Regions from separate parts of the Muriventricola aceti genome, predicted to be linked through region 1. Evidence: predicted binding sites of a transcription regulator. Region 1 holds the regulator's gene; each other region holds the start of a gene.
What was found. Region 1 encodes HrcA, which represses chaperone genes, less so after heat shock. Its sites were predicted from a motif close to TGTTAGCACTCNNNNNNNNNGAGTGCTAACA; they were not measured.
Positions count from the first base shown of each region.

Region 2: the regulator HrcA is predicted to act here: its motif matches at 8,416-8,446, upstream of OCV64_RS03430 (Hsp20/alpha crystallin family protein).
Region 3: the regulator HrcA is predicted to act here: its motif matches at 3,198-3,228, upstream of OCV64_RS02930 (Hsp20/alpha crystallin family protein).

Region 1 covers NZ_JAOQKF010000001.1:367,880-378,715, forward strand. The annotation lists gene dpsA (dipicolinate synthase subunit DpsA) at 1-611, shown strand, start outside; gene OCV64_RS01940 (dipicolinate synthase subunit B) at 697-1,278, shown strand; gene OCV64_RS01945 (hypothetical protein) at 1,332-1,493, opposite strand; gene dnaJ (molecular chaperone DnaJ) at 1,686-2,834, opposite strand; gene dnaK (molecular chaperone DnaK) at 3,017-4,861, opposite strand; gene OCV64_RS01960 (hypothetical protein) at 4,903-5,040, opposite strand; gene grpE (nucleotide exchange factor GrpE) at 5,103-5,714, opposite strand; gene hrcA (heat-inducible transcriptional repressor HrcA) at 5,736-6,803, opposite strand; gene OCV64_RS01975 (hypothetical protein) at 7,120-7,275, shown strand; gene OCV64_RS01980 (MBL fold metallo-hydrolase) at 7,311-8,153, opposite strand; gene OCV64_RS01985 (MATE family efflux transporter) at 8,167-9,555, opposite strand; gene OCV64_RS01990 (cysteine desulfurase family protein) at 9,585-10,724, opposite strand.
Region 2 covers NZ_JAOQKF010000002.1:275,014-285,849, forward strand. The annotation lists gene OCV64_RS03410 (M56 family metallopeptidase) at 1-2,632, shown strand, start outside; gene OCV64_RS03415 (acyl-CoA dehydratase activase-related protein) at 2,886-5,819, shown strand; gene OCV64_RS03420 (2-hydroxyacyl-CoA dehydratase) at 5,941-7,272, shown strand; gene OCV64_RS03425 (2-hydroxyacid dehydrogenase) at 7,336-8,325, opposite strand; gene OCV64_RS03430 (Hsp20/alpha crystallin family protein) at 8,569-9,000, shown strand; partial or broken gene clpB (ATP-dependent chaperone ClpB) at 9,187-10,836, shown strand, end outside.
Region 3 covers NZ_JAOQKF010000002.1:169,131-179,966, reverse strand. The annotation lists gene OCV64_RS02950 (heavy metal translocating P-type ATPase) at 1-477, shown strand, start outside; gene OCV64_RS02945 (hypothetical protein) at 1,199-1,465, shown strand; partial or broken gene OCV64_RS16130 (sporulation initiation factor Spo0A C-terminal domain-containing protein) at 1,452-1,691, shown strand; gene OCV64_RS16125 (hypothetical protein) at 1,761-1,859, opposite strand; gene OCV64_RS02935 (hypothetical protein) at 2,170-2,346, shown strand; gene OCV64_RS02930 (Hsp20/alpha crystallin family protein) at 2,631-3,077, opposite strand; gene OCV64_RS02925 (flavodoxin) at 3,975-4,406, shown strand; gene OCV64_RS02920 (DUF3793 family protein) at 4,532-5,098, shown strand; gene OCV64_RS02915 (linear amide C-N hydrolase) at 5,143-6,144, opposite strand; gene OCV64_RS02910 (hypothetical protein) at 6,256-7,083, opposite strand; gene OCV64_RS02905 (UvrD-helicase domain-containing protein) at 7,336-10,488, opposite strand; gene trxA (thioredoxin) at 10,770-10,836, opposite strand, start outside.

The DNA.
Region 1 (10,836 bases):
ATGCACTTCGCCCCAGCCAGTTTATCTGCGGCGGCCGGCTGGACTCGGAAATCTTAGCTTTGGCTGCCCACCGCGGGCTAACCATTCGGGACTACTTCGCCCGGGAGGAGCTGGCGGTAGCCAACGCTGTCCCCACAGCGGAGGGAGCTATCCAACTGGCCATGGAGCATTTACCAATCACAATCCACGGCGCCCGTGTGCTGGTCGTGGGCTTTGGCCGGGTGGGCCGGCTCACCGCCCAACGCTTCCAAGCTCTGGGAGCAAAGGTTTCCGTGGCGGCCCGCCGGTATGAGCAGCTGGCTTGGGCCCAGGCCATGGGACTGGGCACCGAGCATCTGGCCCATCTAGCCGGATGGCTGTGCGGCTATGACCTGATCGTCAACACAGTCCCCGCCCAGGTCCTGGGCCGGCTGGAACTGGAGGATGTCAAAGAGGACTGTCTCATCCTGGACCTGGCCTCCAAGCCCGGCGGGGTGGACCTTAGGGCAGCGGGAGAGCTGGGCCTCACAGTAATCTGGGCCCTGTCCCTCCCCGGTAAGGTAGCCCCTGTGACCGCCGGGGCCGCCATTAAATCCACCATTTATAATATGCTTCAAGAGGCGGGGTACTGAGAGGGGCGTGCCCTGGAGGGAAGTACAAGACGTACCCCGGCGCGAATCGCCTCACATTCAGTCTGATTTGGAAAGGAAGATTGATTTGATCGATAAAACCGTCGGATTCGCTGTGTGCGGGTCCTTCTGCACCCATCACAAGGCCATGGAGGCCTTAGAGCAGGTGAAAGCCCGCTTCACCCATGTGGTGCCTATTGTATCCGAGTGCACTGCCGACACGGATACCCGCTTCGGCAAAGCTCACGACCTGATGCGGGAAATGGAGCGCATCTGTGACCACCGGGTCATCTCCACTGTCAAGGCGGCAGAGCCTATTGGCCCCCAGAAGCTGCTGGACCTGCTTATTATCTGCCCCTGTACCGGAAACACCCTGGGCAAGCTGGCCAACGGAGTGACAGACACCAGTGTCACTATGGCTGCCAAAGCTCACTTACGCAACAGCCGCCCCCTGGTCATCGCCCCCTCTACCAATGACGGACTGGCCGCCTCGGCCGTGAGCATCGGGGCCCTGCTGCCTAGAAAATACATCTATTTCGTTCCCTTTGGCCAAGACGACCCAGAGAGAAAGCCTACTTCTTTAGTATCTGATTTCTCTTTGGTGGCAGACGCGGCCCAGGCCGCCCTGGAGGGAAAACAGCTTCAACCCCTGCTCATCCCACATCATTGATCAAAAAAGATCCCGGACCACACCCTTACGGGTGAGGTCCGGGATTCGCTCTCTTAAAGGGAGCTCCCGTGCCAATATGACCGGAAATAATGGAGCAGGTCAGAGCCAAATTGGAACAGAATGATCAGCACCATCACGGTCACAGGCAAAAATAAGAGGAACATCACGATCTCGTCCATCAGCTGATATAGAGAGGCCCAAAAAAAGCTCCACATATTTCGCTCCTTTCCCGATTTGATCCTTCCCTACGTGCTCCTCCTCAACTTTTTCTCTATACAAAGTATACTATATCTCACGAGATTTATCAATATAATTTTCGTTTTTTTACAAATAAAATATCTTGATGTAATCCACCCTCTTCTTTATAAAAGGAGACCGTCTGTGATTTACACAGGCGGTCTCCTTTTTCATTTTTTCTTTTTTCGCTTTTCAAAAAAACTCTTGACTACACCTTCCGGTACCTCTTCGCCCATGCTCTCACCAAAGGCCTCTAGAGCAGCGCGCTGATCGGCGCTCAGGCTGGTCGGTACTTGGACTTTGATGGTCACATACTGATCGCCCCGGCCTCGACCTCGAAGCTCTGGGATTCCTTTCCCCCGCAGGCGGAAGGTGGTACCGGGTTGTGTTCCGGCCGGCAGGCTCCACTTGACCTTTCCGTCGATGGTGGGAATCTCCAGCTCCCCTCCCATCGCCGCCCGGTAGAAGGAAACGGGCTGCTCGTAGAGGACTGTGGTCCCATCCCGGCGGAACTGCGTATGGGGCTTTATACGGATGCCCACAATCAGGTCACCGGCCGGGCCTCCGTTTTTACCGGCATTGCCCTGGCCCCGCAGAGAAACCGCCTGTCCGTCGTCGATCCCGGCAGGAATGGTAACGGTGATGCGTTTTTTCTTCCGCACACTGCCGGCGCCGCCACATACCTTACAGGGGGAGTGGATCAGCTTGCCCGTCCCCCGGCACTTGGAACATTGGGCGGTGGTGGAGAAGGCGAAGCCGCCCGCCCCCCGCTGAATCCGAACCACGCCGGTCCCCCGGCAGTCAGGGCAGGTCTCGGCGGTGGTGCCCGGCTCACAGCCGGAGCCATGGCAGGCATCGCACATCTCAGTCCGTGTCAGCTCCAGCTCCTTCTCGCAGCCGAAAGCGGCCTCCTCAAACGTGACAGAGAGATTAGCCCGCAGGCTCTCTCCCTTTTGCGGGGCATTAGCTCTCTGCTGCTGACCACCAAAGCCACTGAAGCCGCCGCCGAAGAAGGAGCCAAAGATATCTCCCAGGTCGATGTCCCCCATATCGAAGCCGCCGAAGCCGCCGCCACCCCCGAAATTGGGGTCTACCCCCGCATGGCCGAACTGGTCATACTTCGCCCGCTTCTCCTTGTCGGACAGGACCTCATACGCCTCGTTGACCTCTTTGAATTTAGCCTCTGCCCCTTTGTCCCCCGGATTCATGTCGGGGTGGTACTGCTTGGCCAGCTTACGGTACGCTTTTTTCAATTCTTCGTCCGAGGCCCCTTTGGACACGCCCAAGACCTCGTAATAATCTCGTTTCTGTTCTGGCATGATATCACCTCTGTTTCAGAGTTCAGAGTGGAACGTGAAGAGCGGAGATAAGGTCTGCGGCGTATATGCCCGGAGTGAATGACCATATCTTCACTCTCCACTCTTTACCCTTCACTCTTTTGAACAGGCACAACGGCGCGCAGGCGGGGCGATGCCCCGCCCGCGCGGACCATAGATTTCTATTACTTCTGATCGTCGTCCACGACCTCATAGTCCGCATCGACCACATCAGGGCCGGCGGCGCTGCCGCCCTGGGCGCCGCCCATATCGGGGCCGGGGCCGGGCTGGCCGGCCTGCGCCTGGCCATACAGCTTTTCGCTAACTGCGTAAAACTCCTTCGTCAGAGCCTCGGTGGCCTCCTTGATGGCCTGGGTGTCATTTCCCTTCAAGACTTCCTTCAGGTGGTTCAGCGCGCTCTCCACCTTGCCCTTATCTCCAGCGGGGATCTTATCGCCCATCTCCTCCAGGGTCTTTTCTGTCTGATAAACCATCTGGTCCCCGTTATTACGGATGTCCACCTCTTCCTTCCGCTTGGCGTCTTCGGCGGCGAACTGTTCAGCCTCCTTGACTGCCTTATCAATGTCGTCCTTCGACATATTGGTGGAGGAGGTAATGGTAATATGCTGCTCCTTGCCGGTGCCCATATCCTTGGCGGACACGTTCACGATGCCGTTGGCATCGATATCAAAGGTGACCTCGATCTGAGGCACACCCCGGCGTGCGGGAGCGATGCCGTCCAGGTGGAAGCGGCCCAAGGTCTTGTTGTACTGGGCCATCTCACGCTCGCCCTGGAGAACGTGGACTTCTACGGAGGTCTGGTTATCAGCGGCGGTAGTGAAGGTCTGGCTCTTCTTCACGGGGATGGTGGTGTTACGCTCGATGAGCTTGGTCATCACGCCACCCATGGTCTCAATGCCCAGGGACAGGGGGGTGACGTCCAGCAGCAGCAGGTCCTTCACGTCGCCGGTAAACACACCGCCCTGGAGAGCGGCGCCCAAGGCCACGCACTCGTCGGGGTTAATGCCCTTGAAGCCCTCCTTGCCAGTCAGCTTCTTTACCATCTCCTGAACCGCGGGAATACGGCTGGAGCCGCCCACCATCAGGACCTTAGACAAATCGCTTCCGCTCAGTCCGGCATCAGACAGAGCCTGCTTCACAGGGCCGCTGGTGGCTTCCACCAGGTGGGCGGTCAGTTGGTCGAACTTGGCCCGAGTCAGGGTCAGGTCCAAGTGCTTGGGGCCGGTGGCATCAGCGGTGATATAGGGCAGGTTGATGCTGGTAGAAGTGACACCGGACAGCTCGATCTTGGCCTTCTCAGCAGCCTCCTTCAAGCGCTGCATGGCCACCTTGTCGCCGGTCAGGTCCACACCCTCAGTTTTCTTAAACTCCGCGGCCATCCAGTCCATGACGCACTTGTCGAAGTCGTCGCCGCCCAAGCGGTTGTTACCAGCGGTAGCCAGCACCTCGATGACGCCGTCGTCGATATCCAGGATGGATACGTCGAAGGTGCCACCGCCCAGGTCATACACCATGACCTTCTGGGCGGTCTCCTTGTCTACGCCGTAGGCCAGAGCAGCGGCGGTGGGCTCGTTGATAATCCGCTTCACGTCCAGGCCGGCGATCTTACCAGCATCCTTAGTGGCCTGGCGCTGGGCATCGGTGAAGTAGGCGGGGACTGTGATGACGGCCTCGGTGACTGTTGTGCCCAGATAGGCCTCGGCATCCGCCTTCAGCTTCTGCAGGATCATGGCGCTGATCTCCTGGGGGGTATACTTCTTGCCATCGATGTTCACCTTGTAGTCGGAGCCCATCTCACGCTTGATGGAGATGACGGTCCGGTCGGGGTTCGTGATGGCCTGGCGCTTGGCCACCTGACCCACCATACGCTCGCCGTCCTTGGAAAAAGCCACCACAGAGGGGGTGGTGCGGTTGCCTTCGGCGTTGGGGATGACGACAGCGTCGCCGCCCTCCATGACCGCTACACAGCTGTTGGTCGTACCTAAATCGATACCGATGATCTTAGACATAATTCATTCCTCCTAAATATATGACATTCATGTTTACAAAGTTAAAATAGGAACAGCGGCCCGATGGCGTAGAGTGCGGCGCACCAGGCCAGCAGGCCCCCAGCGAGCAGCAGGGTATAGGATACAGCATCACAGGTTTTCGCTTTACAGCACTGCTTGCAGGGCTGATTTCTTTTCACTGTTTTCCTCCTTTAATCCCATCGGCTTTTGAAAATAAGCCGCGCACCTCGGTTCCGTTCCCCTAATTGGCCACCTGCACCATGGCGAAGCGGATGACCTTCTCGCCGCACTGGAAGCCGGCCTGGAACACGGCGGCCACTACGTTCTCGCCCAAGCTCTCATCCTCCACGTGCATAACGGCGTTATGGAGATTCGGATCAAAGGGCTGGCCCAGGGCGGGAATCTCAGTGATGCCCAGCTTGGAAAGGATCTCCTTCAGCTGGTTCATCGTCATCTCCACCCCTTTTTTGTAGGCTTCGTCGGCGGTGTCCTGCTTCAAGGCCCGCTCCAGGTTATCATAGACGGGAAGAAACGCGGCGGCGGTATCCGCCTTGGCGTCGTTCCAGATGGACTCCTTCTCCTTGGCGGTCCGCTTTCGGTAGTTGTCGTACTCCGCGGCCAGGCGGAGAAAGCGGTCGTCGAGGGGTGCGGTCCCCTCTCCGGAGGGCTCCTCCTTGGGTGCCTCCCCTGATTTCTGGTCCTCCTGAGCGGCCTCGCCGGCCTCCTGGGGCCCCCCTTTCTCCTCCTGTTCCGTGCGAACAGCCTCTTCCTCAGGCTCCACAGCCTCTTCCTTCCGAATATCCTCCTGACACTGCTCAGGCTGGGCCTGCTTCTTTTTATTTTTATCGCTCACGATGCGGCGCTCCTTTCCTGCTTATGGCTCCTGTGTATCTGTTTTCTCTGCCGGGGGTAACTCTCCCTTGCCGAACATGCGGGTCAGGCTGTCGGCAAAATAGGACAGGCGGGCGGTGACCTTGGCGTAGTCCATCCGGGTGGGTCCAACCACTCCGATGACGCCCTTCATATTTTCTCCAATGTCGTAGCTGGCCATGACCACACTGGTGTCCTTCAGCGCGTCACTGACATTTTCCGGCCCGATCAGGATGTTCATGTTCTGGCCGCCGGTCATTGTCACAGGCAGCCGGGCCACATCCTTCTCCTCGGCCAGATAGTTCATCAGAGGTTTAGCCTTGTCCAGGCTTCGGTATTCCGGGTGTTCCAGCAAGTGAGTGATTCCGGTAGTTCGGACCTTTTGGCTGCTCTGTTCCGACAGGATCTCCACCGCGAAGTCCACCACCAGGGCAATCAGCTCAAAGGCGCCTGGAGCGGTGCGGGTCTCCATCTTGTCCAAGGTCTGTTCCATCTCCTCCTGGGTCAGTCCCACGAAGGAACTGTTCAGAACCGCGGAGAGCAGTTGGAGCTGGGTGTCAGAAACCTCCTCAGGGATATGGATGAGTTTATTTTTAACGATGGAGTTGTCCGTCATGACCACGGCGATAAAGGCGTTTTCTTCCACTTTCAGCAGGTCATAGCGTTTGACGGTGATCCGCTCCGCGGGGGCGGCCATGGTAAATACAGGATAGTCGCTGAACTGGGATAGGACCTTTCCCGCCCGGTCGATCACTCGATCCAGCTCCTCCATCTTCAGGTTCAGCGCCTCGTTGATACGCTGAGTCTCCTGCATGGTCAGCTGCTGATGACCCATCAACTCATTGACATACAGCCGGTAGCCCGCGGCGGAGGGTACCCGTCCGGCGGAGGTATGGGGCTGCTCTAAAAGGCCCATATCAGTCAAATCAGCCATCTCGTTCCGGATGGTGGCGCTGGACACATCCAGTCCGGCCCGCTCCGCTACCATTTTCGAGCCCACAGGCTCGGCGGTGGCGATATAGGTTTCAATGATGGCCCGAAGGATCCGTCTTTTTCTATCCGTCAGCTCCATGTTTCCACCCCCCTGTTCCTTTTATCTCGGCATGCGCTTCCGGCCGTTCCGACTCAAGACAGCTCCGCTCCGCGGACCCTTCGTCTTATATCCTTATGCCGGCCTGCTTGCGCTTTGATCATTTTGTTAGCACTCAATACTCCTGAGTGCTAAAGATAATGTACCACCGGGGGGCAGAATTGTCAATAGGCACTTTATGAATTTGTTGTAAACAAATGAATCCCGCCAATTTTTTGCATCTTCTATCTTTTGCTGCTAAGAGCTCCGGCTCTTGACAAATGTTTCTAATGTATTACACTAGATATGAGGTGATTTTATGGGGATCGAAAAAAAGAATTACAGCTTTCGTTTTCATGAGGACATGGTAGAACGCCTCCGCGCCCAGGCCCAGCTGGAGAACCGCTCGCTCTCCAACCTGGTGGAAACGATTCTGCTCCAATATCTCTCCACTTTAGAGGAGAAAACAACATGACCGTCTGTCCATAGACAGGCGGTCATGTTTCTTTTTTATAGGGTAAACACCTGGCCGGTATACAGTCCCTGACAGCCGGGACCGAAGTATTCCGTCAGCCGCTCCAGGGCTGGCTGTCCGGTGCAGTGGCCGGTCAGGATTCGCTCCACCCCCAGGGCCTTCAGCGCGTCAGCCACCGACTGTACATACTCCGGCGAGCAGTTCATGCCAGTCCCCCCCTTGGCATACATATGCAGTCCGCCCACCACGGCGTGCACCCGCTTTCCGGGCAGCTGGTCCAGCACGCCCCGCACGATGTTGACGATGCCCCCATGGCTGCAGGAGTTGAAGACCACCAGTCCCCGCTCCCCCTCCAGCACCAGGGACTGCTCGTGGCTGAAATCGTCCGGGACAAAGTCATCCTCCCCTCGCTTGCAGACCAGGTTAGACGCCTTTCCCATAAAGGCCGGGTCCTTTGGACCGTCGGGCAGCAGCCACCCACCCTCCAGCAGCTCCATAGGTCCCGGTACTGGGACAAGCCGCTCTCTGGCCCCCTCCCAGATATCCCGGTGGACGCCAATAAATTTGGGTCCCTCCTCTGTCATGGAGAAGTAGGGCCCTCCGGCCTGGGGGCGGACATAGACCTTGGCTCTCTGGTTGAGCTGGAAGAACCGGCGCAGGCCGTCGGCGTGGTCATAGTGGCCGTGGGACAGCACCCCCAGGTCCACATCCGCCAGGTCCACCCCAAGCTTCTGGGCGTTGTCGGCAAACCGTCCTGAGGCGCCCCCATCCAGCAGCAGCCTCTTCCCCCGATATTCGATATACAGGGACAGGCCGTGCTCCGGCACCAGACCGCATCCCTCCTGGGCAGTATTTTCCATTAATACGGCAACTTTCATGTCCTGTTCCTCCTTATTCCAGTGCTCCAGAGCGGGTCAAGTCTCGAATCCACTTGCCGCTCCTTAATCTCCACACTCCCCCGACGCACTTACAAAACTGCTCTACCCCCAGGGACAGGTAGACCCAAAAGATCCCCGTCTTCAACACCAGCCCACATATAGCGGCCATAGGTACTGCCACCAGCCAGAGCGGGAGAATGTCAATGAGCGTAGTGGCCCGCACATCTCCCCCTCCCCGGAGGACTCCCACAATATTCACGCTGTTAAAATCCTTCAGCGGCATGATGACCGCCTGGAGAGTAATCATCATAGTGGCCGCAGCCGCCGCTCCCGCCGAGAGCTTAAACAGCGGGAACACATAGGTAGGCGCCAGGAAAACCAGTACCAGCCACAGGGCCAATCCCAGCGCCGCGCCTCCTACGGCGGCCAAGGTGTTCAGGGCGAGTCCCACTCCATATACCCTGTCCTTATGTCCGGCACCGATCTCCCGGCCAATGATAATCGCCGCGGTAGAGGCAAGTCCCATGGAAACTACCTTACATATTTTCTCTACATTTCCTGCTAGCGTATAGGCGGCCAGTATCTCCGTGCTGCCCGCCATATGTCCCATGACTGTGGGATACATAGAGGTACCTAGCCCCCACAGGGTTTCATTCAGCACCACTGGCCCACTGCACATCAGAAATTGACGGGCCAGCCGCTTTCCTGGCCGCAGGACCAGTCTCCACCGCACCCGGAAGATCCGATTCCTAGCCATGTGACAGGCCACGATGACAACCTCTAAAACGCGTGCGATGAGGGTGGCCAGAGCCGCCCCTTGAACTCCCAGTGCGGGCGCTCCCAGATTTCCGAAAATAAATACCCAGTTCAAAAAGGTATTCACTGCCATAGAGGTAGCCAGAATGTACATTCCCAGTTGGGGATGCTCCATACTGCGGAAGGCTGCAATATAAGTCATTGAAAAGGCGTTGAATACATAGGACAGCCCCGCCAGCCGGCCATATTGGGCGGCCAGCTCCACCACCGCCCGGTCGTTGCCAAAGAGGCTGAGAAATTCTACCGGACAGATCAGCAGAATGACCGAGCACAGAGACGATACTGCCATCACCAGCCACAGGGCCATCCCATAGATCCGATTGATAGACTCCATGTCCTGTTTGCCCCAGTATTGGCTCAACAGGACCGTGGAGCCGCTCTGCACTCCAAAAATAAAAAGCTGCACTACAAACAGTGGAATATTGGCTAGGGTAACCGCCGCCATCGGCTCCTCCCCCAGCAGCCCCACCATAAAGGTGTCCGCCATGCTCAGGGTGCTGGTGATCATATCCTGGAGGATGATAGGCGCGGCCAGAGCAGCGACCTCCTTATAAAAATTCGGTCCTCTCCGCATATAGGCAAACATGGAAACGCTCCTTTTTCGTTGTTTCTCATTCAGGACAGGGATGGGAACAGCTTCTCCGATGCCCCTTTCAATCCCTCAATTAAGGCGTCTACGTCCTCCTGCTTGGTATCGTAGGAAAAGCTGATCCGCAGCACCCCGTCCCGTTCCCCCTTGGGCAGTTTCAGGGCGGCAAAGACGTGGCTGGGTTTCCCCTTGTGGCAGGCGGAGCCGGAGGAGATATATACCCCCCGGTCACTCAGGAAGCGGACCACCACCTCGCTCTTATAACCCACCAGGGAGATGGCTAGGATGTGGGGAGCGCCCCCCTGGGCCAGCAGTTTCGCCTTCGGCACTTCCTCCGCCAGCCGCCGAACGGTTTCTTCCTTCAGCCGGGCCATATGGGCCATGTCCTCCTCCAGAGTCTGCCGCCCCAGCCGGGCGGCGGCGGCGAACGCCGCGATCTGAGCTGTGGCCTCAGTACCCGACCGAAGGCCCTCCTCCTGCCCTCCGCCCCAGATCAGGGGAGGCAGCTTCAGCCCCTTTCGAACATAGAGCGCCCCCACCCCTTTAGGGGCGTGGATCTTGTGTCCGCTGACTGTCAGCAGGTCTACACCCAGTTTTTTGGGGGAAAAAGGTATTTTCAAAAATCCCTGCACCGCGTCACAGTGGAGCAGAGCCGGGCAGCCAGTCCTCCGAATGACTTGGGCAACCTCCCCCACAGGCAGGATGGCGCCTAGTTCATTGTTAACCAGCATCATGGAGACCAGCGCCGTGTCCGGCCGCATCGCCTCCTCCACCTGGGCGGCAGTGATGTTACCCTGGCGGTCCGGCTCCAGATATGTCACCTCATAGCCCCGGCGCTCCAATTCCCGGCAGGGCTCCAGCACAGCGGCGTGCTCGATGGCGGTGGTGATAATGTGCTTTCCTCGGCGGCGATTGACCTCCAGGGCAGACTGGATGGCCCAGTTGTCCCCCTCCGTGCCACAGGAGGTAAAAAACAGCTCCTCCGGCAGGCAGCCCAGGGCCTGAGCCACATTTCCCCGCCACTCCTTCATCCGGGCGGCCGCCTTGGTCCCCAGTTCATACCGGGACGAGGGGTTGCCCCAGCCCTGGGTCATCGCCTCTACCGCCGCCTGTACAGCCTCCGGCCGCACCGGCGTGGTGGCCGCATTATCCAAATAATGTATCATCCTGATCCACCCCAGTCTGTATCTGTTCAAAGTATCCTTCATTCTACCGTCTGCCTGGAGGAAAGTCAAGGCGGCGCAGACCGGCTCTGACCAGTGGGCTGCCGGACTTTCT
Region 2 (10,836 bases), on a different contig from region 1:
CACCGCCATGACAGGGGGCAAAAAGACCATTCAACAGCGCATCGCCCTGCTGGTGAAGCACCCAGAAACCAGGGCGGCCGCTGTCTTTGGGGCTTGTGTGGCCCTGGCTCTGGTAGCAGTATTCACCTTCTCTGACGGAAACCAGAGCGGCGGTCCGGCAGGCGATTATAGACGCTTCCTCAGTGATGTGCAAAGCGCCCAGAGCATCCGCCTGGGACAGCCCACCACCTCCAGTCAGTTTGACCCCACCGCCATCACCGATCCGGAGCTGCTGGCGGAGGCCAAAGAGATCTTGAAGCAGGAGTGCCCGGACTGGCTCAATCCGCCCCAGGTAGTGGGGGACCTGGCCCCGGCCTCTCTGCGTACCCTGACTCTCACTGACCAGCAGGGCGCGGAGGTCCGATATCTGCTGGCCGCCCCCGCCGACCGGGGGAACTCCGGCGACTTCTATGTGCTTACTGACGGTGAACTCAGCGGGACGGAGGTTTCCGGACGCCGGGTGGCCGCCCTGATGCACCAGCAGGCGGCAGTCCAGCTCTACGACCTGATGAACCGCCAGGGGGCACAGAGCGGCGCCATTCCTCTTACCGCCGAGGAGCTGGCCTATTTCAACGACGGCTCCTTCTTTGACAACGGGACCGGCAGCGGCGGAAATGCCTACATCAATTTCTCCATTCGCAACCAGTTCCTGACTTCCTGGTATGACCATCCGGCGGACATCGACCTGTACCAGCTGTTCTATCTGGGGACCGGCAATCCCAGCTCCATCAGCGAGGAGGAGCGGCGGCTGGTCATCGACCGGGGTTACGGCGGGGCGGACCCGGACTGCGGCTGCACCAAAATCACCCGGCAGGAGATGGACGCCGTCCTGCTGGAACACACCGGCCTGACTTTGGAGGAGACCAATCTGGTGGGGCTGGGCGATTTCACCTACCTGCCGGAGTATGACGCCTACTACCACTTCCATGGGGACACCAATTATACAGTCCCAAGCTTTGAGAGCGGTTCCCGCCATGACAGCATTCTCTATCTCAACTATGGGGACCACGGGGCCTGCCAGTTGGTCCTTCGGGCGGTGGACGGCGGATATCAGTTTATCGCCAACCGCTCTACCCAGGTTGGAAACGTACCCAGCTCCTATACCCGGCTGGAGAAGCCGGAGCACATCGCCGCCCTGGTGGAGCTGCTAGTCCAGGATCAGGCGTTTCTCACCGAAAACGCCCAGTATTTAGGGATCACCCCGGAGGCGCTGGCCGACGCCCTCCAGGGGAAGGGGGAGGAAGGCGTCTCCCCCGACCTGCTGGTCATCGGCACCTACAACGGCTGGGTCCCGGACCAATGGGGGCGGGGCTACGGCTATCGGTTGACGGTCTGGGGAGGCGGCAGTGTGATGTTTATGGACCTAACCTTCCCGGCGGCGCTGAATGAGCAGGTGCTGGCCTTCCACCAGCAGGACTCTTTGGAGTTGATTCAAAAGGACCTGACCCAGCGTCTGTCCGCTCTCACCCCACAGGACATCCAGTCCGTCAGCGGAGGCCGCTATGACCTCCCGGTCTCGTCCGACCAGCTGGCCGGGATGCTCAACCGAATGGTAGGCCGGTATCTGGGGCCGGACGGATCCGACAGCTTTTCCTCCCACCGGCTGTGGACGCTGGACATCCTGCTGCCCGAGGACGTCACCCTGTATCTCTCCGCCGGTCTGGTCGAGGACCAGGTGGACATCGACGGGCTGCTCTTTGAAAGCCCGGAGCTGTACCAGCTCATCCGTCAGCGGTGGACTCCTCCCGCCGGCAGCATCATCCGGGAGGACCTGTCCCCGGTGGCGGAGGCGGTGGACCGGCTCCTGGCGGATGAGCTGGCCAAGTGGAACCAGGACTTTACCGACAGCGGCCTGTCCGCCCCCTACACTGGGGTAGAACTGACCCAATTCCGCCTGCTGTCCTCTTACCCCGACCTGCTGAAAGAGGGGACCGTGAAGCTGTACGCCTTCGACTACGGCTTGACCACCGGGAATTTGGAGGAAGCGGGCTGGGCTGGAGGGAATTACGCCGACGGCGACGGTCTGTTTCATCCTTACGGCCATGTGCCCCATCTGCTGACGGTGGAGGGGATCGGTCATATGGAGCGCAGTCAGATCATCCTATGGGAGTTCCCCCTAGTGGTAGGCAGCCAAGGCTATGAGGAACTGGTCACTCAGGACTATGTTCGTGACGTGGTGGTAAGCAACCTCCGGGACCTGCTGGACCCGGTGGTCCCCGCCTCGGTGACCGACCCCCAGAAGGCGGCCGAGGCCTATGGACGGGCTCTGGCCCAATACTATTCCTCCTTTGGGTCCAGCCACCCATCGGCCGTAACCTACGCCGCCCTGTATGAGGCCCGGGTCTATCAGCAGGCGGCCAGCGGACTGTGCGCCGCCATCACTCTGGCCGTGGATCCGGTGGAAGCGAACAACATATATTGGCAGTCGGGCGCCGGCCTTGATCCAGGACCAGATGGACATTGGCTGTACACCCTGGAATACTGCCTGGAACGGCAGGAGGACGGCACCTGGAGGTGTACAGACTCGGGTACCGGCGGGGTCAGGCTGGAGCGCGGAGATCCCCAGGTAATTAAGCCAGAACCGGAAAGATGACTTCCCGCTTCATCCACAAATAACTTTTGCAGAGTCCCGCCGGAGGATATCCGGCGGGACTCTTTTACATTCTTGACAAATTTTTATCTTAAATATGTCTAAAATCACGAAAAACAGGATGTTAAGTTCCTGTCTTTCCTCCTCTCTGTCCTGTTAAGAAATCGTTAATTCCGTTGTTTTTGCTCCCCAAAATCGCTATCATAATACTGAAGAAATAGAAAGATATCCAGTCTATTGTAGGTGTTTCAAAATCATGAGTCTGCGCGTAGGAATCGATATCGGCTCCACCACCGTCAAGGTAGTGGTGCTGGATGAACAAAATAAACTGCTGTTCCGCTCCTATGAGCGGCACTTCTCCAAGACCCGTGAGCGGGCACTGGAAACATTGAACTCCATCTCCGATATGCTGTCCGGCCAGCGTGTCAAGGTCACCATCACCGGCTCTGCCGGACTGGGCGTAGCCAACGCTGCGGGCATCGACTTCGTACAGGAGGTATATGCCACTGCCGCCGCGGTGAATACATACATCCCCGACACGGACGCGGTCATCGAACTGGGCGGGGAGGACGCCAAGATCATTTTCTTCGGCGGCTCCCTGGAGGAGCGGATGAACGGCTCTTGCGCCGGCGGCACCGGCGCCTTCATCGATCAGATGGCCACCCTGATGAACGTCACGGTGAACGAGCTAGATACTCTGTCCCTAAAGCATGAGAAGATCTACCCCATCGCCTCCCGCTGCGGTGTATTTGCCAAGAGCGATATCCAGCCCATCCTGAATCAGGGCGGGCGGAAGGAGGACGTGGCCGCTTCCATTTTCCAGGCAGTGGTGGACCAGACGGTGGCCGGCCTGACCCAGGGCCGGGAGCTGAAGGGCAAGATCGTGTTTCTGGGTGGGCCTCTCCACTTCCTCATGGGCCTGCGCCAGCGTTTTGTGGAGACTTTGGCCCTAGACGGTGAGCACGCCATCTTTCCCGAGGACGGCGACTGTTTCGCGGCCATGGGCGCGGCTCTGTGCGCTACCGACTATCAGCCTGTCTCCTTTGAGGAGGTGCTGAAAAAGCTGGCCGACAGCGCCGAGGCCACCACCCTGGTGGACACCATGCCTCCCCTGTTCTCCAGTCAGGAGGAGTACGACCAATTCAGTGCCCGGCACAACGCCAGCCGCCCCCCAGAGGTGGATATCCATACCTACTCCGGTCCGGCTTGGCTGGGCATCGACGCTGGCTCCACCACCACCAAGCTGGCCCTCATCACCGCCGACGGCGGCCTGCTGTATACCTATTACCACTCCAATCTGGGTAACCCCGTGGCCATAGTGCTGGAACAGCTGCGGACCATCTACGCCATGTGCGGTGACCGTATCGTGATCCGCGGCGCCGCCGTCACCGGCTATGGCGAGGACCTGATCAAAAACGCCTTCTCCTGCGACCTCGGTCTGGTGGAGACTATGGCCCACTACAAGGCCGCCGCCCACTTTGAGCCCTCCGTGGATTTCATCATCGACATCGGCGGTCAGGATATGAAGTGCTTTAAGATCCGCAACGGCGCCGTGGACTCCATCATGCTCAACGAGGCCTGCTCCTCCGGCTGTGGCTCCTTCATTGAGACCTTTGCCAAGGCTCTGGGCTACAACATAGCGGATTTCTCCAAGCTGGGACTCTTCTCCCAACATCCGGTAAATCTGGGCTCCCGGTGCACTGTGTTCATGAACTCCAGCGTCAAGCAGGCCCAGAAGGACGGGGCCAGCGTGGAAGATATCTCCGCCGGTCTGTCCACCTCCATCGTGAAAAACGCCATATATAAGGTTATCCGGGCCGCCTCCGCCGACGATCTGGGACAACACATTGTGGTCCAGGGAGGCACCTTCCTCAATGACGCGGTGCTCCGGGCCTTTGAGCAGGAGCTTGGCCGGAATGTGACCCGTCCTGTGATTTCGGGCATCATGGGCGCCTTCGGCGCCGCTTTGGCTGCCCGTGACCTGCACCTGGACAAGAGCCAGCTGCTGGGGCGAGAGGCTCTGGACCGTTTTTCCCACACCGCCAGACCCGCTACCTGCGGCCTGTGCACCAATCACTGCTCCCTCACCGTCAACTCCTTTGACGGGGGGCGGCGCTTCGTCTCCGGCAACCGGTGCTCCCGTCCTCTGGGGGAGGAGCCCAGCCATCTGCCCGACCTGATGCGCTACAAATACGACCACCTCCGCTCCCTCCATGGAACGGGGCAGGGAGATGGCTCCAGAGGGAGAATCGGTATTCCCTTCGGACTGAATATGTATGAGAACCTCCCCTTCTGGTTCGAGTTGTTCACACGACTCAATTTCCGGGTGGTCCTCTCCCCCCAGTCCAGCCGCAAGCTCTATCTCAAGGGCCAACGCACAATCCCCTCTGACACCGTGTGTTACCCCGCCAAGCTGCTCCACGGCCATGTGGAGGCGCTGGTGGAGGAGGGCGTGGACGCCATCTTCTACCCCTGTATGCCCTATAACTTTGACGAGGGTGTCAGCGACAACAACTACAACTGCCCGGTGGTAGCTTACTACCCCGAACTGCTGGCCGCCAACGTACCCGACCTGAAAAAGACCCGGTTCCTCTACCCCTACTTTGGCCTTCACCGCCCCAAGGATTTCGAGCGCAAAGCCAGCGAGTGGTTTTTCAACGAGTTTCAAATCCCTAAGCGGGAGACTGTGGCCGCCGTCAAAGCCGCCTATGCGGCCTACGATGCCTATAAGGAGGATCTAAGGGCCCGCGGCCGGGAGTATATCGCCCAGGCGCGGGCAGAGGGACGCCCCATCCTTGTGGTGGCTGGCCGCCCCTACCATATGGACCCGGAGATCAACCACGGTATCAACGATCTTATCACCTCCTACGGCTTTGTTCTGGTCACCGAGGATGCGGTGGCCTATCTGGAGGATAAGGCTCCCCGCCATGTTCTCAACCAGTGGACCTATCACGCCAGGATGTATAACGCCGCCCGGTATGTGTGCACCCAGCCGGATATGGAGCTCATCCAGCTGGTATCCTTTGGCTGCGGCATCGACGCTATCACCGGCGACGAGATGCGCTCCATCCTGGAGGACGGCGGCAAGCTGTACACCCAGTTGAAGATCGACGACATCAGCAACCTGGGCGCCGTCAAGATCCGCATTCGGAGCCTGATGGCCGCCATTGAAGCCAGAAAACAGAGTTGAGTATTTCTAGGTGTAAAGCTTGGAGATATTGTGTTCGTTGAAGGCGAACAGGTTTTGAATCACCCGGCGGAGCCGGACACTGAATCTCCGCTCTCCACTCTTTTCAGAAAGGGACTTTTTTATGGCAAAATTAGTTTATGACGAAACTGGCCGTCTGCTGTTCACCAAGGAGATGAAGGAGGAGTATACCCTCCTGATGCCCCAGATGCTCCCCGTCCACTTCGGCATGATGCAGAAGCTGCTGGAGTGTGAGGGCTACAAGGTGGATATGCTCACCACCAACCACCGGGGCATTGTGGATGAAGGCCTGAAATATGTCCATAACGACACCTGCTATCCCGCTCTGCTGGTCATCGGCCAGCTCATCGACGCGGTGAAGCACGGCGGCTATGACCCCCACAAGGTGGGCCTGCTCATCACCCAGACTGGCGGCGGCTGCCGGGCCAGCAACTATATCCACCTGCTGCGCAAGGCTCTGGAGAAAGCGGACATGGGCTATATTCCTGTGGTTTCCGTCAATCTGTCCGGCCTGGAGAAGAACCCCGGCTTTTCCTTGACCCTCCCCTTCATTCGCAAGGCGGTCTTTGCCATGATGTATGGAGACATCATCGTCAACGTGGCCAATCAGGTCCGCCCTTATGAAGTAGAGCAGGGAAAGGCCGACGCCATGATCGCCCACTGGTCTCAGAAGCTGGTAGACGGCTTCCAGAGTGGGAAGGGCATGAGCCGAGGGCAGATGCGGGCTCTCTTTGACCAGATCTGCGCCGACTTCGCCTCCATCCCTGTCCAGGGCGAGCCCAAGATTCGTGTGGGCGTGGTTGGGGAAATCTATGTGAAGTTCGCCCCCCTGGGCAACAACAATTTGGAGCAGTTCCTGCTCTCCGAAGGCGTGGAGCCCGTAGTCCCCGGCCTGACCGATTTCATTATTTTCAAGATTTACAACCGGGTGGCCGATGTGGATCTGTACGGCGGGAAGTGGATCAAGAAGGCCGCCTGCCGGGCCTTCATGTCCTATATCGAGGGCTGTCAGAAGGATATGATCGCCGCTCTGAAGAAGTCCGGCCGCTTCCGTGCCCCCGGCACCTTCCAGGAGCTCCACTCCCTGGTCCATGGCTATCTGGGCGACGGCAACAAGATGGGCGAGGGCTGGCTCCTCACCGCCGAGATGTTGGAGCTCATCCACTCCGGCACCAATAATATCGTGTGTACCCAGCCCTTTGGCTGCCTGCCCAACCACATCGTGGGCAAGGGTATGATCCGCAAGCTGAAGGACGAGTACCCCTACTCCAACGTGGTGGCCATCGACTACGACCCAGGCGCCACCAAGATCAACCAGGAGAACCGCATCAAGCTGATGCTGGCCAACGCCAAGGGCCTGACTCATCAGGAGTCCCCCGCGCCCAGAGCGCCCCAGCCTGAAGTGGCTCCCAAGCTGGCTCATGCCCACAGTTAAGCTTTCCCTCTCAACAAAAAAGGACCCGGTACAGTGGTGTACCGGGTCCTCTTTTCTTTTTTCTCACAGCCCATTGACGATAAAATTGGGCCGCTTCCCCTCCAGCACCAGCTGGGCCGAGGTCCACATATTGGTGTGGGCCCGGTGGAAGGAGCCGCCGGTATTGCCGCCCAGATGGGGCGAGTAGATGGCCCGATCCGCGACCTCTGGAGGGAGGTCCACCAGGGGGTGGTCAGCGGGAGTGGGCTCCGGTTCAAAGACATCCATAGCGATGGCACCCAGTCGGCCGTCGATGAGGGCCTGCCGGACGGCCAGGCTGTCCACCAACAGGCCACGAGAGGTGTTCACTAAAATGGCTCCCGGCTTGAACTTGTCTAGCAGAGCCTTGTCCACCATATGAGTGGTCTCCGGGGTGACTGCACAATGGAGAGATACAATGTCGCACCGGGACACCAGCTCCTCCAGTGGGAGATATTCCACGTTCAGCTCTTCCTCTACCTGGGGTGGACGGCGGTGGGCGGTGTAGTAGTACATCTTGCAGCCGAAGGGAACCAGCAGCCTGGCTGTGGCGGTACCGATGTCCCCCAGCCCTACCAAGCCCACAGTGGATAGACCCAACTCCGGAGAGTTGGAGGCCATGACCGCCTCCTTCATCTCGCGTTGACGGCCTGCCCGAAGGGCGTTGTGGCCAGTAATACCGTGACGTAGAGCCATGAGCATGAGCATCACCGTATGCTCCGCCACTGAAGCGGCGTTGCAGCCTTTATTGTTGCACACAAAAATGTTCCTGGCCCTGGCCGCCTCCAGATCAATCCGGTTGTAGGCCACCCCCTCCGATTGGATCAGCTTCAGACCGGGCATCAGGTCCATCAGTTCTCCCGTCACGTCCACGATGGGGTCGGTGAACAGGATCTGGGCATCAGCGTTTTCCCGCGCCGCCTGTTGTGGGGACTGGTCCAGAGAACAGTAGGCCGTTTCAAAGGGCAGCTGTGCAACAAACTCCGGCATATAGGCCTCATAGCGTGCCTTCGGCCCTAAAATCAATACTTTCATGATTCATCCTCCCGGTCATTGATAAATTTTTTCCTCTGGGAAAGAATATAAATATTGTAGCACACTTTTTTGGTTGGTACAACACTCCAATATTAGCACTTAAATAACAAGAGTGCTAATATTTACAATTTATACACAAAGTGTGCAAGAACTGTTCACATTTGGACGATATACTAGGACCAAAGTTAAGTGAGGCAGGAAGGGCCGCTGAGATCGGACCCCCACCTCAGAAAGGAGTTTCTTATGATGTACAGTATGATCCCCTTTGGCCGCTATCACGGCGGTCTAGACACGATTTTTGATGACCTGGAGCGCAGCTTCTTCCCTCCCGCAAACCGCCAGCCCACCGCCTTTCGGACCGATATCCGGGATGAGGGTGACCACTTCCTTTTGGAAGCTGAACTGCCTGGCTTCCAAAAGGAGGATATCCATTTGGAGCTGAAGGAAGGCATCCTGACCATCTCTGCCCAGCACGAGGAAAAGCAGGAGAAGCGGGACGACCAGGGCCAATACCTGTGTCGGGAGCGCCGGGTCGGCTCTTTTGTCCGCTCCTTTGATGCCTCTGGCATTCAGGAGGACGCTATCCGAGCCTCCTATGAGAACGGAGTGTTGACGTTGATTCTGCCTAAGATGGCTGAGATACAGCCTCAAAGCAGAAGGATCGCCATTCAGTGACCAGAAGGAAGGGCAGGCTTCAGAGCCTGCCCTTTTTTGGGGGTGCCGGTGTATACGCCAGCCAGCGAGCGTCAAATTTTTTCTTGCAAAATATCTCAGGTTGGTGTATTTTTGTTTTAGCAAACAATTCAGTCAAGTGCTAATTTATGACAATCTTGAAACCAAAGTTAAAGGAGGTTTCTTTTCATGAATATGGATCGATTTACTCAAAAATCCCTGGCCGCCATCCAGGGGGCCAGGGACATCTCCCAGGAATACGGCAATCAGCAGATCGAGCAGCCCCACCTGTTGCTGGCCCTGGTCAGTGACAACGAGGGGTTCATTCCCCAGCTGCTCGCCGCTATGGGCATGACTGTTCCCAGCTTTGAGGCGGCAGTGAAGGGGGAGGTCCAGAAACTGCCTAAAGTGTCCGGGTCCGGCCGGGAAGCGGACAAGGTCTATGTGTCCCAGGATGTGGACAGGGCCCTCCGCGGCGCGGAGCAAGAGGCCCAGGCCATGAAGGACGAGTACATCTCAGTGGAACACATCTTCCTCGGTCTGCTGGCACAGCCTGACAGTGCCTTAAAGGAGTTATTCCGCACCTACCATGTGGACAGGGAGAAGGTGATGCAGGCTCTGGCCAGCGTCCGCGGCAACCAACGGGTGACCTCGGACAACCCGGAGGATACCTATAACGCCCTGAAGAAATACGGCACCGACTTGGTGGAGCGGGCCCGCCAGAACAAGCTGGACCCGGTCATCGGCCGGGACGATGAAATCCGGAATGTCATCCGCATCCTTTCCCGTAAGAGCAAGAACAACCCTGTGCTCATTGGCGAGCCCGGCGTGGGCAAGACCGCCATCGCTGAAGGTCTGGCTCAACGGATTGTCAAGGGAGATGTGCCCGGTTCCCTGAAGGACAAGACGATCTTCTCCCTGGACATGGGCTCCCTTGTGGCCGGGGCCAAGTACCGGGGGGAGTTCGAGGAGCGGCTGAAGGCCGTCCTCAACGAGGTCAAAAAGTCCGAGGGCCGCATCATCCTTTTCATTGATGAGCTGCACACTATTGTGGGCGCTGGCAAGACTGAGGGCAGTATGGATGCAGGCAACCTGCTCAAACCCATGCTGGCCCGTGGCGAGCTCCACTGCATCGGCGCCACCACTCTCAACGAGTACCGGCAGTATATCGAGAAAGACGCCGCCCTGGAACGTCGGTTCCAGCCCGTGATGGTCAACGAACCCACAGTAGAGGACGCTATCGCCATTCTCCGGGGACTCAAGGAGCGGTACGAGGTGTACCACGGCGTCAAGATCACGGACGGGGCTATCATTGCCGCCGCGACCCTGTCCAACCGCTATATCACCGACCGCTTCCTGCCGGACAAGGCCATCGACCTGGTGGACGAAGCCTGTGCCATGATCCGCACCGAGATGGACTCCATGCCCACTGAACTGGACGTCATCCAGCGGAAGATCATCCAGCACGAGATTGAGGAGGCCGCCCTGAAGAAGGAGACCGACAAGCTGTCCCAGGAGCATCTGGCTGAGATTCAGAGGGAACTGTCCGATATGCGGGAAGAGTTCAAGGCCAAGAAAGCCCAGTGGGACAACGAGAAGGGGGCCATCGGCAAGGTACAGAAGCTGCGGGAGGAGCTGGAGGCGGCCAACGCCGCCCTGGAGAAAGCCCAGCGGGAGTACGACCTGGAGAAAGCCGCCGAGCTGCAATATGGCCGCATTCCGGAGCTGAAGAAAGCCCTGGAGGCGGAGGAGAGCATCGCCAACGAGGGCAAGGCCCGCTCTCTCCTGCGGGACAAGGTCACCGAGGAGGAAATCGCCCGCATCATTGAACGCTGGACC
Region 3 (10,836 bases), on a different contig from region 1:
ACTGCCGCGGCCATTGCCGCCCAGGTGGGAGTGGACGACTTCCGCGCCGGAGTCCTTCCGGCGGACAAAGCGGAGTATGTGGCCCGGCTCCGCCGGGAGGGGCACACCGTTTTGATGGTGGGCGACGGCATCAACGACTCGCCGGCCCTGTCCGAGGCGGACGCGGGCATCGCCATCAGCGACGGGGCCGCCATCGCCCGGGAGATCGCGGACATCACCATCGCCGCCGACAGCCTCTGGGAGCTGGTGGAGCTGCGCCGTATCGCCATGGCGCTGATGGTGCGCATCCACTCCAACTACCGCTTTGTCATCGGCTTCAACGGCGCCCTGATCGCCCTGGGTGTGGCCGGAGTTCTGCCGCCCGCTACCTCGGCCACGCTGCACAACCTCTCCACTCTGGGCGTCAGCCTGCGGAGCATGAGCCGGCTGACCGCCGATAAGCAGACTGCTCAAGGCAGCAATTCGCAGAATGGCTAAAAAACACATTCTTTCTACTTTGCGGCTTGTGCATTTTGCGCGGTAGCACATGGCTAACTCCATGTGCTATAATAAGCCCACGATGCGCAGTGCGTGATGCATGGTAAGTCCAATCGCCGCTGCGCATTGCTTATGGGATGCAGTTAGCTATAACCAACCGTATAAATGAAGGGAGCGGATTTTATCAGACCGTATCGATCTACCGTCGTTCTTTCTGCTCTGCTGCTTATATGCAACACTTTTTAAGCATCATTCACAGTTCTGATTTTTGCTAAGAAATATAGTCCATTCTTACATTATATAAGCGCCCCACATGCCGCAGTCCGTTGGCAGAAAACTTGCCACTCCGCGAGCGCACTACATTCGCATTGTAGGGGTCGTCGGTTCGAATCCGATCAGGTCCACCATTTTTAAGAAAAATCACCGCCAATTTGGCGGTGATTTTTCGTTTGACCACAATTTTACCACAGACAGGGAAGAATCTGCCCCCTTGCACCCAGCGCTCTCCAGGATGATCTGGAGCCTCTTTCGCGCATAGCCCGGATCGATGGGCTGCTCCGGCTTGCTCCGGGATGGGAACATCAGGTCAGAGAAGATCCCCTTCTTGTACTTCAGTAGTAATTCCACGTTTTCAAGAAGATGGCCGGAGGATAAAAATTCCGATATATAAGTTGTCACATAGCGTCTATTTCTGCCATAATTATCGAGAGGAGAGATTTTTGTGGCGAAAAGAGTCAGACGCTATATTTCTGAACTCCTGCAAGCATATCAGGAAATCACAGGAAAAACTTATACTGAAATAGCATTAGATTTTGACATATCACTGTCCAATCTTTATCTGTATCGCACGGAACAAGGTAATCCAACCGCAGATACCATTGATAAAATTGTAGACGGGATAGAGAAAGACTGCCCGGAAGTGATTAAAAAAGTTCCGTACCCACCAGAGGAAGACATTGCAGAGGAGGAAGGTCATGGAGATCTATGAACTGCTATACCGTCTTGGTGTCACCGCCAACTATACAGGCTTCTTCTATACTGCCTATGCAGTACAGTTGTGCGCGGAACATCCGGACCGTCTGATGCTGGTAACAAAATGGGTATATCCGGATGTAGCAAAGAGGTATCGGACAAATTGGAAAGCTGTAGAAAGAAACATCCGCACAGCAGGCAACGTCATATGGGAGGAAGGCCGGTCCCATCTGGAACAATTAGCAGGCAGAATATTGGAACACAAGCCTTGCAATGCGCAGTTACTGGCGATCTTATCCTACAGTCTGCTCTTACCACGCGCCACTCGTCTGACGGCTCGTAGACTGGATGAAGCGGTAGCTCTCTCCAGAGAAGATCATGATATGGGAGTAGTGGATGAGTCGGCCAATGAGCGAGACGATGAGCCGGTTGTCCCCAAAGACTGTGTTCCACTGGATGAACTCAAGGTGAAGTGATGAGGAGGCTCATCCTCTCGCAGCAGTCAGAGACCACCTGGGAAAGCAGCCCGGCGGCATCCCTGCGCGGAGGGACAAAGCCCAATCTCGCCAATGGCATACAGACCAGTTTTTCTTAACGTACTGAGGAACGCATTGAGCGTTCCTTTACTGTTTCTCTCCAAAAAGGTTCGCCAGAGAATCGGCAGTGAAGAAATAGATCTTCCGGCCTGTTACAAATTATGAAAGCGATGGCGGTGGCGAAGTGAGTTTTCCCAATCCATACAACCTGTTCCGGAATAACGGGACTGCGGCGCAACTGGACAAGGTTCCCACGGAGATCGCACCGGATTTCCAGGGCAGAGTTTTCTCTGATAATGGAATGGATATCGACAACCGCTGCGAACAGCCGTTGCAGTTGTCCCGGGCCATCTTTGAATAGTGCGGAACGGGCAGGCAGAGAGTGGCCGGAAACGGAGGGGGGCATCCGGCAATCGGCTGGCCCCCTGTGCCGTCATATATCTTAACATTCCAGATTAAGGTTTGATTGTCCATTTCATATGTCCTTTTTGGAAAAAAGGACGAAAAGCGGATTCTGCCAGAGGAAAGCCTTGTGTTCTTTTTCATAATCTAAAAACCCTCTGCCCATTTTCAAATGGGCAGAGGGTTTTTAGATATTGTATTGAGAGGTACAAGAGAAAAATGGAAGTTTAAGAAGCGCGCGAATCACTGAATCGCAATCCGGTTGTGCTGGGGGAGCTCCTTTGTTTCCTTCTTGGGCAACGTCAGCTTCAGGATACCGTCTTCATACTTAGCGGACACCTCCTCAGGCTCCACATCACCAACGTAGAAGCTGCGGCTGCATGCGCCGGTATAACGCTCCTGACGAATATAAGTGCCTTTTTTGTCCTTTTCCTCCTTGTCAAGTCCCTTTGCGGCACGGATGGACAGATAGCCGTCTCGAAGTTCCACAGTCATTTCCTCTTTCTGGAAGCCAGGCAGATCGATGTCCAACTCATAGGAATTCTCTGTTTCCCGTACGTCGGTCTTCATCAGATTCTTAACGTGCTTGCCATACAGAGGGTCGTGACCAGTCCACATCGGAGCGGTGGGAAATCCATCCCCCCAAAAGTCATCAAACAGACGCTCGGCCAAATACTTGTTGTTAGACATAATTCATTCCTCCATTCAAATAACGAATACTTTGCTCGGCCCTTGGAGAGAGCTGGAGGAACTTTTTGGGAGGGGATCATGTGCCCCCTCTCTCAAGGTTCAAGCCCATTATAATCCCGACTTTAGCACTGTCAAGGGGTGAGTGCTAAAATTCATAAAAGAAATACAATTCGTTCATATAATATTCGAGAATGGAGGGACCGGAGGGGGATGGACAGATCTGCTTCCGCATATGGCCGGAGAAAAATATTTAAATTGGGAATTGCTGGGCAAGGGCCTAGAGCAGACTCGGAAAAAGTTGGAAGACAGTGGCTGGCGACTTTTGCGAAAACACCCCCTTTTTTGATATGGCTTGCTCTGCATAGACAGCAGGCGGTACCCAGCATGCGCCACAGCATTCCAAAGGGTATCATCATTCAGGGTCTCCTCGACGATGACATCTGTCAGGCCTTTCCGATGGTTTTTGATGGGGCAGGCCTTACAGTTGGCCTCATTAATATGGGCCTCATACATAGAGCGGGCCATACTTCGATTCCCAGTATGATTTTTACCATAAAATCCTCTCCTATTTGTTTGTATTTCAAAAAATGCGTAAGAGATTTAGCAACAAATTAGAAAGAACTAACTTCTGCTCAAAACAGAAACGCTCTATGAGCGGAGAAGGATGCATGGCTAATATGGTCATTTTTCAGCGTGTCGTCAACAGTTCTGTGGAGAAGTAAATTTTTCAGAAAAGGGGATTGACAGATCAGATGTACTATGTTATTCTTTGCGAGTAGTTAGTATATACTAACCTCGAAACGGACAGGTCTTATTTTTTAAACGAAGGTTAGTTATATCTAACTATTGAGAACAAACCATTGTCTGAATGCCTCAAGTAAAGGAGCGAGCATAAGTATGAACAAATTAGCAATCGTCTATTGGAGCGGCACCGGGAACACAGAGGTCATGGCCAACTGTATTGCGGAAGGGGCAAAAGAGGCCGGAGCTGAGGTGACGCTGATGGGGCCGGCCGATTTTTCCACCGCCCGTCTCTCTGAGTTCAACGTAGTGGCCTTTGGCTGTCCCGCTATGGGGGCTGAGGTGTTGGAGGAGATGGAATTTGATCCCATGTTCTCTGGGATAGAAAGCTTCCTGAACGGTAAGAGAATTGCCCTGTTTGGATCTTATGGTTGGGGTGATGGACAGTGGATGCGGGATTGGTGCAAGCGGTGTGACGAGCATGGCGCCAATCTCTACGACGAAAATGGATTGATTGCCAACGAGACTCCTGATGCAAGTGCCCAGGAGAAGTGCCGGGAGCTGGGCAGAAAGCTGGCTGCCTGGTAGGACTGGACCCCGCTGTTCTGCTTATTTAGATCCCTCCCCGCTTTCCCTTACAGATTCCTCCGAGCGGATATCTGACCCGTTCGGGGGAAAACTACTATCGAGTTGCCTGTGAAAGGAGACGCCCCATGGATCGGACATTTGAAGAAATGCTAGTTAGACAGTGCGCCCCTACTCTGGCGGGCCTGAAGCCGGGCAGCCTGTTCTGTATTACGGCGGAGGACTTAGAGAACGTGCGGAAGAAGGTGCGGTTTTGGGACCAGCGCCTGGAGGTCCTCGGCCTGTCTGTCCGAATACTGCTGGAGCGGAGAGAGGCCGGCTCCGCCTTGGTGTATGTGTACCGCGGCAGCCAGCTAGAGCAGTCCCTAGGAGCGACGGATCGCCGCGGTTTTCTGGTGGGGATGGGGTACAGGGGGAGCGGGACAGAGCAAATGCTGGACCAGCTGGCGGAGCGCCTGTCGGCCCAATCGGATTTTCCACATGAGATTGGTGTATTTCTAGGTTATCCCCTCAGGGATGTGGTAGGCTTCATCGAAAACCGGGGACAAAATTTTACTTGCTGTGGATTCTGGAAATCATACAGCGATCCCAATACAATCCAACGGTGTTTCGCCTGCTACCGACAGTGTGTGAACATCTATGTCAGGATGTATGAGCGAGGGATTCCAATTGAAAAAATGGTAATCGCCGCGTAAAAAGAGCGCCCCTGCGAGGTATTAACCTTGTGGGGGCGCGGTTTTCAATTTCTATAATTCACATCCTGGTGCTCCCCCAGAGGGAACTGTCGAATGGCCCCGGTGCCGCGAGGTAGTCGGACGGCGGAGATGCGTCGGTTTTGCGCGGGGGAAAAATAGTAGATGCCGCTTTCGGCGCACATGACTGAGATACAGAGGGTCTGTTGATACTCCTCGGCATCCGGGGACGTCCTGGACAGTCCCTCTGGAATGTTCACCGGGGAAAAGGCGCGGAACATCCGGGATACTCCGTCCAATTCGTCTATTCCTTCTACGGCAAACTCCTTCATAAACGCCATACGGACAAATCGGGAGGGGGAGGTATAGTCCCCAGGCAGGCCAAAACCACCTCCTAGCCGCTCTCCGAAGGCGCGAATCTCATGCCCTGCGATGGAATGAGGCGGTTTTGGTAGGTTGGTGGTCCCCACATAGGTCCGCAGATTGGTCCTGTGCCAGAGATAGTCAGGGCTGTTGGTCAATACTCCAATAGTATGGCGGTGGAGCTTCAGCCCGCCGGTGTCGGGCTCCAGGACAGCAGCCTCACCGCTTCGATCACTGAAGATATAGTGGGCCGGCAGAGGGCTGCCCAGAGAGAGATCGTCTACCAGTGCGACGGTGGGTAAGAGAGCGGCGACTTCCTCCACCCCAGAACAGAGGCCAAAGAGATATGCCAGCAGACGGCCTGGATGTACCGCCATCTGGTCCGGCCTGGGCTTTGGTGGGTAAATGGCGTACTCCGGGTAGTGGAGCAGCGCGCCCATTAGTCCGGCCTCATTGACGCCGTCTACAAGGATGGGTTCCCCATATCCCAGCACCGCCATGCCCGTATAGCCATAGTGTGCCGTGACCTCCCGCCCGGCTGGCTGAAGCCCAGGCAGACAGGGTGACCCTTTGGGGACACAGATAACCCGGTTGGCCCTCAGATTCCCAAGCTGGTCATATGTCCGGCCTAAAAGGTGGCGGCCATCTTTTGTTTTCCAGGAAAAGCTGCTGCATCCAAAGTTCATATCCCATTCTCCCAGAGCGGTTGAAATTCTGCGACAGGTGATAGTATGCCGGTTTCTCCCTGAAAAATTCCTGTTTATCGTAGGTGTGGGAGAGGGTGCCCCGCATCTGCGTTACCAGGTAGATTTGACATAAAAGGAGTAGGATGCAGTACCTCCATATCCGCTCTCTGGCGCCCAGGCGGCATGGACCTCGTAGATATAGCCGCCTGGCTGCAGCTCGATCTCATTCCCGCGGAGGACCACGGGCTGGCCGACGGCGTCCGGGCTGCCCAGATCCGCCTCGCTCCAGCAGCGCACGTTTAAGATTTCGTCCGGAGCTTCCGCAAAGCGCAGAACAGCGGTCTGCTCTCCAGTGTCCAGGGGAGACAGCAGCTTCCCACAGTCCAGAGGATGGGGACTGTCTGAGAGGATGTTCTCAAAGCTATCCCCGTCGGCTTTCCTCTGCCATTGATAGCTGCCCAGCAGAGCGCCGAGGGATGCGTCGCCGCTGACGACGGCCAGTGCGGGTGGGTCTTCTAAAATCACGGGAGCAGCTGGGTCGTTTAGCAGCTTATTTGCATAGCGGTTGAGGGCCTCGCATGGCTCGTGTTTGGTCCGGTACCCCACGCCGTCGATTACAAGGAAGGGACTGAAGGCCATGACGCTGGTCTGGCTGCCATCAGCCATGGTGAGAGAGAAGGTGACGGCCTGTCCACAGTAATCCTGGTAGGAATCGTCCCTCTGGTAAATTACGGTATCCTTCAGATATTCCACCAGCTGGCCGGGTTCGGTAATAAGAAGCGTTTTGTCCGGCGGGGAGAGACGGACAGTGACAGAGGCGAGATCCGCCGAGTTTAGGTGAGCAAAGGGTCTGTTTACGGCGGATGACATCCATAGGAACAGGCCGCAGCCTGCCAGTGCGGCGCAGGCTGCGAAAAGAAAATAGCGATGTTTTTTCATAGGGAGCTCCTCCTTGCGGTTTCGTTTCTATCCATCAAGACGGAAATGGTCCGAAGAAGTTGCGCTCCCGAAAAAAATATAGGCTGAAAATAGGACGAAAAAATTCTCCTGATTGTTTCTGCTGGGAGAGGGGAGGATTGTTAACTCAGAAAGCCTAGAGCAAAGGAACCACACGCAACGGCGGCCAAGAAGCTTCTTGGCCGCCGCCTTTTCCTGTGTGGATATGGAGAAAGAAACGTAGACTGCTGTCCGCTAAAACAGGGAGAGCTGCTCCGCGGGGGGAGCGGGACGGGCGGTCAGCCTTTCCCGCCGGACCGTTGTCGGAAGGTTTGCCAGGAAGAGGGAGGGCTCTCCGGCGGTGGTAAGGATCAGCTCCTCCTTGGCGCGGGTCATGCCCACATAGAACAGCCGGCGCTCCTCCTCCAAATCGGCTGGCCTGCCCTTGGTCTCCAGCGGCAGGGAGCCGGCCTTGAGACCAGCCAGCAGGACGGCCGGAAACTCCAGCCCCTTGGAGGCGTGGAGTGTCATAAGCCGGACAGCTCCGGACTGCCAGCCTTTGCCGGATGCCCGGCACAGGTCCCCCTCCTGGCCCAGGATCAGGGCGTTCCACAGGCTGTCCAGGGTAGGGTGGAACACAGCCGCCCCTTTCAGCCGTACCAGCTCCGGGGAGGAGCCCCGCTGCTCGATCCAGTGCTCCACCAGCCGCCAAGGCTTTTCTTTTTGAACCTGCGGGAGCCAGGAGAGGGCCTGATCCAGCCATGCCTCCAGGTGGCCGTAACCACGGAAGGCATCCCGCAGGACCGGCTCTTCCAGAGAGGACAGAGGCCGGCACACCGCCAGGGCCTTCTGGACTAGGTCAGTGGGGCACTGGAACACCAGGCGAAGGGCGGACTCTAGCGCAGGCCCGTCCCAGGGAACCTGGACAGAGCGGAAAAAGGCCAGGGTTCCCCGGACAAGGTCGGAGTCCCAGAAATCCTCCCGCCCGCTGACGACGCAGGGGATGTCGTCATGGCGGAGACAGCTCTCAATCAGCTCCAGCTGCCGGTGGGTGCGGCAGAGGACGGCGATATCGGAGAAGGCGCGGGCCTCCTGTGACGCGCCTAGGCGCTGGGCCTCCAGCATATCCACCCCTCCGGTCATCCGTCCAATCTCCTTGGCGATCAACACCCCCTCGGCAAAGTCGTCCGGGGCGGTGATAAGCCGCACAGGAGGACCGGGCGGGCAGTTGGGGGAGAGCGTTTTGGAGTCGCCCTTCCCGGCTTGGATCACAGGGAGGGCGGCCTGGAGCACCTGGGGCGTGGAGCGGTAATTCTCCACCAGGCAAATCTGGCGTAAGTGGGGCAGATCTTCTGCCAGCCGCTGAAAACAGCGGCCACTGGCCCCCCGGAATCCGTAGATGGACTGGTCGGGGTCTCCGATGACAAACAGGCTCCGGCTGCCCTGGGACCACTGCCGGGCAAGGGCGTACTGGGTATCGTTGATGTCCTGAAACTCATCGATCAGAAGATAGCGGAAGTTTTTACGCCCGGCGGTGTCCACCTTCAGTCCCTCCGCCAGCAGGTCATCAAAATCCAGAACGCCCAGCGCCGCCAAATAGGAGCGGTAGGCCTGGTAGGCCTCTTCATCCAACCCGGCCTCCCCCAGAGAAAACCCATTTTTGACCTGTGACACCCCTTGGAGCAGCTCCTTGGGGGAACCTTTCCGGCCCAGAGACTGGAGAACCTGACTGGCCGCTGTCAGCCCCTCTCCCCGGCTGATTAGGCGGACCTGGCCCAGCAGCTTCAGGCAGATGGCGTGGAAAGTTCCGATGGTCATGGGGGAAACAGCCCGCTTGCCGCCCAGACGCCGCTCCAACCGCTGGCGCATCTCGGCGGCGGCCTGGTTTGTGAAGGTGACAGCGGTGATTTCCTGGGGGCGGACCCCCAGCTCCTCCACCAGATAGGCGACACGGGCGACCAATGTTTTGGTCTTTCCTGTACCTGGCCCCGCCACCACGGCCACCACGGGCTCTGGGGCGGTGACAGCAGCCAGCTGCTCTGGGTTCAATTCCTCCCCGCGAGGAGGGACGTCAGCCGCTTTGATGGTGGCAGCGGGGGAGGGGAGGACCTGGGATTTGTGGGAGAAGTCTCCCTTTTCCTCAGGGGCAAAAAGAGAAAACTGACCGCTGAATCGCTGGATCTCACCGGGAGTCAGAAGGGAGATGACACCATACTCCCCGTCAAAGCCCGGACGGCGGTCTACCTCGCCCAGCCGCAGGCGGCGGATGCCCTCGGCCACACAGGGGCCGGCCAGCTGGCTGATGTCTGGAATAGGGGCTTGGCGCAGGATATAGAACTCTGGGCCCAGGCCGTGGAGCAGGCTCTCGTACCGCTCCATGGTCCCCTTTGCCGTGGGGGAGGAGCCAGTGGAGGCGGCGATAACCTCTGGTAGAGGAGCCAGACTCTCGAAGGGCTTGGCCCTCTGTGGCTGAAAGCCAGCGGGCCGGTCGGCCAGGGCCTCCACCCGGTGCTCCACGCCGATGGTCAGCTTTCTGCCGCAGACTGGGCACAGGCCGCCTCTGGCCAGCGTTTCCGCCGGAGTGAGGCAGACGCCGCAGTTCCGGTGGCCGTCCAGGTGGTACTTGCCCTCCTCGGGGAAGAACTCCACAGTGCCCAGAAAGTCCTGGCCTGTTCGAATGGAGTGGATCAGGCCGGAGTAAGAGATGTCTCCATCCAGCAGGTTGGCCTCCCGTCCCAGCTTGGCAGGGGAGTGGGCGTCGGAGTTGGAAACCAGGGTGAGGCCGTCCAGGTCGGACACCCGCCAGTTCATAGGCGGATCGGAGGACAGGCCGGTCTCCACGGCATGGATGTGGGAGCGAAGAGGACCAAAGCACTCCTCCACGGAATCAAAGCCGGAGAAGGCCCCAAACATGGCAAAGTGAGGGGTCCAGATATGAGCTGGAATGAACTCCGCCTCCGGGCAGGTGTCCAGGGCCAGCTCCAGCAGATCCCGGCTGTCCAGCCCGAGGATGGGCCGGCCGTCGGAGCGGATGTTCCCGATGGCCTCCAGCTTGGTGGACAGCAGGTCCGCCGCCTCCAGAGAGGGGAGAAGGATAAGGTTATGGACCTTCCGGGTCTTTCCATCCCGCTTATAGATGGAGCTGATCTCACCAGTGACGACGAATCGGGGCGGGGGGGAGGATAGACCATCCGGCAGGGCGAAGGACTCCCGTAGGGTGTAAGTCCCATCCCCCAGGGGGAGCAGCTGCTCCTTCAGTTCGGCCCGCCAGGCCGGATGAGTGAAATCCCCGGTGCCCAGCAGTTGGATGCCCTTCCGCCGGGCCCACCAGTCCAGGTGAGGGGCGTCGCAGTCCCTGCTGGTGGCGCGGGAAAACCGGGAGTGGATATGAAGGTCGGCAATGTACAAAATATATCCCCTCTTTCAACAGGATTCGACTTCTATTATAACTTTTTTTCAGGGAAGCGCAACACAGGCGGAGAAAGATTCCGATGCCGATATGGATTGCCGGTTAAAACCAATTGAGCGGATTTAAGATTGCGAAAAAGAAGGCGCGAAATGTATGTTTGAAGTTTCCTTGTCGGCAAAAGAAAAATAAGACGCAATGACCCTGCCACCTGCCAGTCCTGGCAGAGAAAAGAGGAAGGGGAGAGGTTTCCCTCTCCCCTGAAATCCTTCCACAAGAGCTCTTACTGCTCCTTGTCCAGCACCTCGGTGAAGGCGCTCTCTGGCATGACGCCCACCTTCCGGTCAATC